DNA from 2 places in the Kosakonia oryzae genome. Region 2 is predicted to be linked to the other one. Evidence: predicted binding sites of a transcription regulator. Region 2 holds the regulator's gene; the other holds the start of a gene.

Region 1 (4,433 bases), 2.0 Mb from region 2:
ATTTTGTTGTGGCTCGACGGGATGAATTTTCTCTTTTATCTCGCCGTGTACCTGGCATTTGAAGTTATCGCGGCAATGGTGCTTATTCCGTGGGAAACGCTGCCTTCGGAAATGACCAAAGACTTTAATGAGCGCACTAAGCTTTCTACCTGTCGTATGTTTCTTTCCGCTGCCGGTACATTCCTCGCCACGTTTATTCCCGGCGTGTTGATTGGCTGGCTGGGGGAGAAAAACGCCGATGCCTACCTGATTAACGGTATCGTTTTTGCCGTGCTGTTTATGCTCTGCGTGTTTATTTCCTGGCGAGTCACCTGGGAACGTGAATTAACGCCGCAAATGCTGGCGGAGATGGAAAAGAGCTACCAGCCAACCAGCGCGAGCCAGAAATTGCAGGTGCTTTTCACTCTGTTTAAAGATTACGCTTCAACGCTCAAAGTGCGGGCTTTCCGTAAACATCTGGCAATCTATCTGTTCTCATTCACGGCAAAAGACGTCTATAACACGGTGTTTGTTTTCTTCTGCGTCTACTGCCTGCACGTCTCCTCCTCACTGGCGGGAACCCTGCTGTCGATGAGTATTGTCGGGCTGCCGGTAACGCTGGCGGCGGGCGTGGCGATGATTAAGTACGGCCCATCGCGGCTTTATGTTTTCGCCTACAGCGTGATGATCCTGTGCCTGGGCGGTTTCTTCCTGGTGTACCAGTTCCCGACGGAGAACAAAGTGGTATTGCTGGTGATTCTTGCCGGGGTGTACCAGGTTGGTCGCTGTGTGCTGGAGTTCACGCCGTGGAACGTTTTCCCGTTCATTCCGGATATTGACGAAATGATTTCCGGCCAGCGGCGGGAAGGGCTATTTGCCGCCGTCATGACTTTCTCACGCAAAACCACCGTCGCGATTGCCACCTTTATTGTTGGTCTGTTGCTGCAAAGCGGCGGCTTCGTTAAAGGCAGCCAGGTACAGCCGCAGGAAGCGGTGACCACCATTGTGATGCTGCTGTTTGTCGGCACCGTTGGGTTATTGCTGGTGGCATTGTGGCAGGCGCTGACATTCCATTTGAACAAGCGCACGCATAAGATTTTCGTTGATGAACTCGATCGTCTGAAAGCGAACGGTCTGAAACAGAATGTTGCGCCGCAAGCGCGGGAGGTGGTGGAAGATCTGACCGGTTATGCCTATGAAAAACTGTGGTGTAAAGATTCTGCGAGCCAGTCTGAACCGGTCACGCTAAATAACGCGGTGGCGCTACGGAAATAACTGGCGTAAGTAAAGCGCCGCCCGGGAAATAACCAGATGGAAAGTTTTCCGGGCGGCGATAAATATCATCAGCGTTGCCAGCTAAAAATTGTAACAATACAGTCATGCGTAGAAAAATACACTTACACTCTTTCGGCGCTTTTGTCATATAGCTGCGATTTTTTCACTATCTAATAGTTCCCGGCTACTGCAACTTCGCCCAATCTATGATTGCCGGGTTGCACATTTTAACCCTTAGGTTAATTCCATTTTTATTTTGCTTTTCATTCACTCCTCCGGGTTACTGCCCGGAGTTTTTTTATGCTGGTTGATACCGCTCTATTTTTTGTCATGACACAAAATTGTCATATAAGCGCTCTATCCTTCCCTCCGTCCGCAAAATTATTCAAAAATCTATCAACTTTTTTGTTTTTGGAGAGATTATGGCAACGTTTAATGCATCTGTTCGCCTGATGGCCGCAGCACTTGCACTTTCTACGACTACCGTTTTCGCAGCAACCAATGTGACTGGCGCAGGCGGGACCTTCCCGGCTCCGGTATACGCAAAGTGGGCCGCTGAATATCAGAAACAAGTGGGCCCTGAGATCAACTACCAGGGAATTGGCTCTTCTGGCGGTATCAAACAGATCCTTGCAAAAACCGTTGATTTCGGCGCATCCGACGCCCCAATGAGCGATGACGATTTGGCAAAAAATGGCCTGTTCCAGTTCCCGACGGTAATTGGCGGTGTGGTGCTGGCGGTGAACATCCCGGGTGTGAAATCCGGCGAGCTGACTCTGGATGGTAAAACGCTGGGTGATATCTACCTGGGCACCATCAAAAAATGGAACGATCCGGCGATCACTAAGCTGAACCCAAAAGTAAAACTGCCGGACACCAATATCAACGTTGTGCGTCGTGCAGATGGCTCCGGCACGTCATTCGTCTTCACCAGCTATCTGTCTAAAGTGAACGCAGACTGGGCAAGCAAAATTGGTAAAGGTTCAACCGTTAACTGGCCGGTCGGTCTCGGCGGTAAAGGCAACGACGGCGTAGCCGCTTTCGTACAGCGCCTGCCGGGTTCCATTGGATATGTGGAATATGCCTATGCCAAACAGAACAACCTGACCTGGACCAAATTGTTTGATGCCGACGGCAAAGTGGTTGAACCGTCGCAGCAGAGCTTCAGCAACAGCGCCAAAGGGGCTGACTGGAGCAAATCTTTCGCCCAGGATCTGACCTTCCAGAAAGGCAAAGACGCATGGCCGATCTCCTCCACGACCTTTATCCTGGTCTACAAAAAACAGGATGACGCAGCGAAAGGCGCAGAAGTGCTGAAATTCTTCGACTGGTCTTACAAAAACGGTAACGCGATTGCGAGCAGCCTCGATTATGCGCCGCTGCCGGATTCTGTAACCAGCCAGGTTCGTGCCGCCTGGAAAGCGAATGTCAAAGACGCTTCCGGCAAAGCGCTGTTCTAATTTTCACCCAGTAAAAAGCCCGATACTTGCGTACCGGGCTTTTTTTATTGCCAACGCGCGCTATTAACGGGCGCTTTCAAGCTTCCAGAGTGCCGGAACGCTGGCCGGATCCCAGCCGACAATAGCGCTGTGCGCTTGCAGGCAGGAATAGGTTTTGCCGTTGTACGACACGCGATCGCCAGCTTTATACACGGTGCCTTCTGCCCACGGCTTAACATCACCCGGCGCTGGCGTTTCGTCCGCATCATCGGCTAACGTTTTCACATTCAGCGATGCGCTGAGTTCGGACACTAAACCGTTGCTGAACTCCGCTGCGACCTGGTAAACGTACGCAGTGCCTGGCTTCAGATTGCTGTCGGTAAATGACTCTGACTGCGGGCTTTCGAGCAGTTCGCCATTACGGTATACCTGATAGCGAGCGACATCACCGGCCACTTTTTTCCAGCTTAAGGTTACGGTGGTGGTGGTGATATTGCTGGCCTGAAGGTTCTGCGGAATGCCCGGTTTTTCGGACGGGGTTTCATCCCCTTCCTGGCTGATCGCGCACTGACCATTCTCCTGCTGAATGAAAAGATGCACCGGTGCCGCGCCGCCCAGGCTGCTGAGCTGATCCTGGATCAGCGTCGCACAATCCATACCCGCGCCATTTTCAAAGGCGGCCTGCTGCACCTGGCTACCCGGCATCAGCGCGATTTTAGCGTTCGGCTCCAGCCAGTCGTGCGAGACGATCGTGCCCACATTATCCGCCACGGAGAGGAACAGACGCTGGTCGTCACTGTTGGTCAGCGTAGAAACCAGCGACTCGTCAATGGGGCTCTTCTCGGCAAACTGGGTGACCGGCAGTTCCACCATCAGCGCTTCCAGAACTTTGGCAAAATCGTGAGACCAGGAAATCTCGCCGTTTTTCGCCAGTTCATCGAAGCGGGCCATCGCGGCAGGCTTGGCTTTCGCCATCTCCGCATTGCTGTAGAAACCATAGCGTGCCAGCAGGTCGAAGTAGTTGCTGACATCAAGGCGCGTCAGTTGCGTTTCATAGCGGGTTTCTTCTTTCTGGCTTGCTTCGTTAAGCATTTGAGTGACATACGGAATCTGGCGAATATAGCGAGTGCCGAAATCATTCAACTGAACGAAACAGGCCGGATCGCTCTCCAGGTGGTCTGTCAGAGCCATACAATGCTGGAAACTTTGCTCGCTTTTCAGCAGAAGTTCTTTCACGGAATAGGGGCCACGGTTGTACATGTAGCTCATTACCATCGCTAATGTATCTTTATCCTTACTGCCCTGAATAAAGTCCTGAATACGCACTGTCGTATCGGTCTTATTTTTATCCCACGGCAGAGAACCGGTGTTAATTCCAATGACGGAACCGTTATAAAAGCCGCTGGTTACGGCCGAGCCAATAATATTGCGTGCCGGACCGGAGAAGGAGTCGAGGATTTTTTTCGGCTGCATCATACCAAAAATACGCGGGAAACCGCCGCCGCCAGTGCCCTGCAATTCACTCCAGGCGCTGCCCGGATATTCAATTTGCAGCACGCCGTCATCCCCTTCTTCCGATGGCGCAGGAAGATCGCGGCCTAATGAGCTCTCCTGAAGCCCTTTAGAGACAAAGTAGTTCGGCCCCATATTGCGCGCGAAATAGTTACCAAAGCTCTCACCCACGCCGAAAGGACGCTGCAAATCAAAGGTACCGTTCTCTTTGTCCAGCCCGAACTGCAT
Region 2 (4,433 bases):
CTGGCTCCAGAAAGCGCGGTAAGCAATGCCTTTTACTTCAAATTCCACTTCCGCCAGGCACTCGGCGGTATCGCGGGTCATCAGATCGTTTTGCGATTGTGACAGGGTGCTAAGGCGCGGCGTTTCGTGGTACAGCGCCAGACAAATGGCGTCGAGCAGGGTGGTTTTTCCTGCGCCCGTCGCGCCGGTAATGGCGAACAAACCGTTGCTGGCGAACGGCTCTTCGGTAAAGTCGATTTTCCATTCGCCTTTCAGCGAGTTGAGGTTTTTTAACCGCAAACTGAGGATCTTCATGCCTCTTTCTCCGCATCCAGCGCCTGGCGCGCTTCACTGAACAAGGCTTGCAGGCGCGCCGTCTGCATCTCATCGATCTCTTCCTGCGCCAGGCGGCGGGCGAAGACCTCTTCAACTTTCAATTCACTGAGCGTTTCCCGCAACTCCCCGGCGAGGATCCGCTCCCGCTGTTCGCGGCTGCGACGCACCAGCAGTACTTCGACGGGCAAATCTTCGGTGACTTGCTGAATTTTACGTTGCATATCAGCCAGATATTCGTGGCTTTCAATTTCAATATCCAGCCAGACTGGCGTATTGGCGGGCGCATCGCGCCACTGTTCAAGCTGGCGGCAAATCCCGGAGAAATCGCCTTTGATCACCGCCAGCGGCTGCGTGGCCGGAACGTCGAGCGCGGTCACTTCCGCCAGCTTGCCGTCGCTGAACGTGACCAGATTGACGCTTTTACGCTTTCCGGTTTCATCAAAACTCAGCGCGATCGGTGAACCGCAGTAGCGAATGTGCTCCAGGCCGCCAATTTTCTGCGCGCGGTGAATATGCCCAAGCGCAATATAGTCGGCTGGCGGGAAATTCTCCGCCGGGAAGGCATCCAGCGTGCCGATATAGATGTCACGTACTGCGTCACTTTTGCTGGCGCCGACGGTGGTTAAATGGCCGCTGGCGATAATCGGCAGCGCCTGCTCGCCGCGCAGAATGCAGGCGGCGTCATACTGCTTCTGATAGTAATCGGTAATGGCCGCCAGCAGATGTTGCTGTTTTTCCTGCCCTGATAATCCGGCCTGGCTGATAACCATGTCGCGCGGGCGTAAAAACGGCACCGGACAGAAAACGGCGCCGGGCGTACCCTCCCGACGTTTGAGCCAGAATGGCGCAGCGCCGGCGCTGGCGACCACGGTGGTCTTCAGGTAAGCGAGGATCTCTTTCGATTCATTCAGCGTCGCCACGGAATCATGGTTGCCCGCCAGTACCACTAACTGGCAGCCGGTTTGCTGGAGTTTCACCACAAAGCGGTTATATAACTCGCGGGCATAACTGGGTGGGGAACCGGTATCAAAGATGTCGCCTGCGACAATAATGGCGTCCACCTGGTGTTGTTCTGCCGCATTCAGCAGCCAGTCGAGAAAGGCGTCATGTTCGGCAGCGCGGCTTTTACTGTAAAAGTTCTGACCCAAATGCCAGTCTGAAGTGTGAATAATGCGCATAGCAATTCCGTGGCGAAAATGGATAAACGCGATTATAACATTCAGGATGTTAGAGACATTAACTGCGTGAATATTCGCGCTGTCATAATGCTGCGGGCAGGGTCATCTGGTGGTCATGTTATTCATAAATCTGTCATAAAACTGACGCATAATGGCGCCGCTATACAAACTGACGACTTATACGAGAAAACAGGGCGAATTATGGCGAGACGAATTCTGGTCGTTGAAGATGAAGCACCGATCCGTGAAATGGTGTGCTTTGTGCTCGAGCAAAATGGATTTCAACCGGTAGAAGCTGAAGATTATGACAGTGCGGTGAACCAACTTAACGAACCCTGGCCAGACCTGGTTTTACTGGACTGGATGTTGCCTGGCGGTTCCGGTATTCAGTTTATTAAGCACCTGAAACGCGAGGCCATGACCCGTGATATTCCGGTGATGATGCTGACGGCGCGCGGCGAAGAGGAAGATCGCGTGCGCGGTCTGGAAACCGGTGCGGATGATTACATTACCAAACCCTTCTCACCGAAAGAGCTGGTTGCCCGTATTAAAGCGGTGATGCGCCGTATTTCACCGATGGCGGTGGAAGAAGTGATTGAAATGCAGGGACTTAGCCTTGATCCCTCTTCGCATCGCGTGATGACCGGCGAAAATCCGCTGGATATGGGGCCGACGGAGTTTAAACTCTTACACTTCTTTATGACCCACCCGGAACGCGTGTACAGCCGTGAACAACTGCTGAACCATGTCTGGGGAACCAATGTTTACGTCGAAGACAGAACGGTTGATGTCCATATTCGTCGCCTGCGCAAAGCGCTGGAACACAGCGGTCACGATCGTATGGTGCAAACGGTGCGCGGCACGGGATATCGTTTTTCGACCCGTTTCTGAAATTTGACAGGAGTGTGACGCGTGCTGGAACGGCTGTCATGGAAAAGGCTGGTGCTGGAGCTCCTCCTTTGTTGTCTACCCGCCTTTATACTCGGCGCGATTTTCGGTTACCTGCCCTGGTTTTTATTTGCCGCGGTAACCGGGCTGCTGATCTGGCATTTCTGGAATTTACTGCGCCTCTCCTGGTGGTTGTGGGTCGATAAAAGTATGACTCCACCGCCCGGCACAGGAAGCTGGGAGCCGCTGTTATACGGGCTGCACCAGATGCAGATGCGTAATAAAAAGCGGCGGCGCGAGCTGGGCAATCTCATCAAACGCTTTCGCAGCGGTGCGGAATCGCTGCCGGATGCGGTCATTCTCACCACCGAAGAAGGGTCGATTTTCTGGTGCAACGGCCTGGCGCAACAGCTGCTGGGGCTGCGCTGGCCGGATGATAACGGGCAGAACATCCTGAACCTGCTGCGCTACCCTGAATTCACGCAGTATCTTAAAAAACAAGAATTTACCCGACCACTGAATCTGGTGCTGAACAGCGGACGCCATCTGGAGATCCGCGTGATGCCTTACAGCGAACAGCAACTGCTGCTGGTGGCGCGCGATGTTACGCAGATGCACCAACTGGAAGGCGCGCGGCGTAACTTTTTCGCTAATGTCAGCCATGAGCTGCGCACGCCGTTGACAGTGCTGCAAGGTTACCTGGAGATGATGCAGGAGCAGACGCTGGAAGGCGCGCCGCGCGAAAAAGCGCTGCATACCATGCGTGAGCAGACATCGCGGATGGAAGGGCTGGTGCGCCAGTTGCTGACGTTGTCGAAAATTGAAGCTGCGCCGACGCTGCCGCCAAATGAGACCATCGATGTGCCGATGATGCTGCACCTGGTTGAACGGGAAGCGCAGACGCTCAGCCAAAAAAAGCACCATCTGGAGTTTGAAGTCGATAACGCCTTAAAAGTGCTCGGTAATGAGGAGCAATTGCGCAGCGCCATCTCCAATCTGGTCTATAACGCGGTGAATCATACGCCCGCCGGAACGCACATTATTGTGCGCTGGCAGCATGTGCCGCAGGGGGCGGAATTCAGCGTTGAGGATAATGGCCCGGGGATTGCTGCCGAACATATTCCGCGTCTGACCGAGCGTTTTTACCGCGTCGATAAAGCCCGTTCCCGACAAACCGGCGGTAGCGGCCTTGGGCTGGCGATCGTGAAACATGCCGTCAATCATCACGAAAGCCGTCTTGATATTGCGAGTACCCCCGGTAAAGGCACGCGCTTTAGCTTTGTTCTGCCGGAACGTCTGGTTGCCAAAACTCCTGCTGCCTGACGCCCCTGTCAGCTTATCTTTCCAGCGGCCTGTCAAAACAGGCCGCCATTTTCTGCTGTTTACCCACGATGAAACCTATTTTGTACGGGTGATGCTTTTTTGTTCGCATGATCAGCCATGTGTTTTTCTTATAAATGGAGTATTGGACTGGTTATTTGTCTTGATCCAGCATATCCATCTGGTTTTGCGATCCCATCTTGCCTTCAAACGTTATAAGCGTTTAAATTGCGCCCCTGACGTTGTCAGACCGACTATGTTTACGTGGTAAATCGAAAAACTATACTCCGCCACGTTGCATATGAAGCATTTCCCGCTGATTTTTCTCGGTTTATACGCGTTATTGTCCGGCAGGGAAGGCGAAAAATTCACCATTATTTACAACACCACATCCACAGGCAGTAAACTTATGACCTATCACTTAAAACCACGAGACATTGTTGCTCTGGGCTTTATGACCTTCGCCTTGTTCGTTGGCGCAGGGAATATCATTTTTCCGCCGATGGTCGGCTTGCAGGCGGGTGAACACGTCTGGATGGCGGCGTTTGGTTTTCTGATTACCGCCGTAGGCCTGCCGGTGCTGACCGTCGTCGCGCTGGCCAAAGTGGGTGGTGGTGTGGATAGCCTGAGTACGCCGATCGGTAAAGTCGCTGGCGTACTGCTGGCAACCGTTTGTTATCTGGCGGTAGGGCCGTTGTTCGCCACGCCGCGTACGGCGACCGTTTCGTTTGA

The links. Region 2 encodes PhoB, which activates phosphate uptake and scavenging genes when phosphate is short. Its sites were predicted from a motif close to CTGTCATAAAACTGNCNNAT; they were not measured.
Region 1: the regulator PhoB is predicted to act here: its motif matches at 1,585-1,604, upstream of pstS (phosphate ABC transporter substrate-binding protein PstS).

The regions. Positions count from the first base shown of each region.
Region 1 is NZ_CP014007.2:749,096-753,528, forward strand. It holds gene AWR26_RS03675 (MFS transporter) at 1-1,254, shown strand, start outside; gene pstS (phosphate ABC transporter substrate-binding protein PstS) at 1,677-2,714, shown strand; gene AWR26_RS03685 (carbohydrate-binding protein) at 2,778-4,433, opposite strand, start outside.
Region 2 is NZ_CP014007.2:4,168,756-4,173,188, reverse strand. It holds gene sbcC (exonuclease subunit SbcC) at 1-294, opposite strand, end outside; gene sbcD (exonuclease subunit SbcD) at 291-1,493, opposite strand; gene phoB (phosphate response regulator transcription factor PhoB) at 1,695-2,384, shown strand; gene phoR (phosphate regulon sensor histidine kinase PhoR) at 2,406-3,704, shown strand; gene brnQ (branched-chain amino acid transporter carrier protein BrnQ) at 4,111-4,433, shown strand, end outside.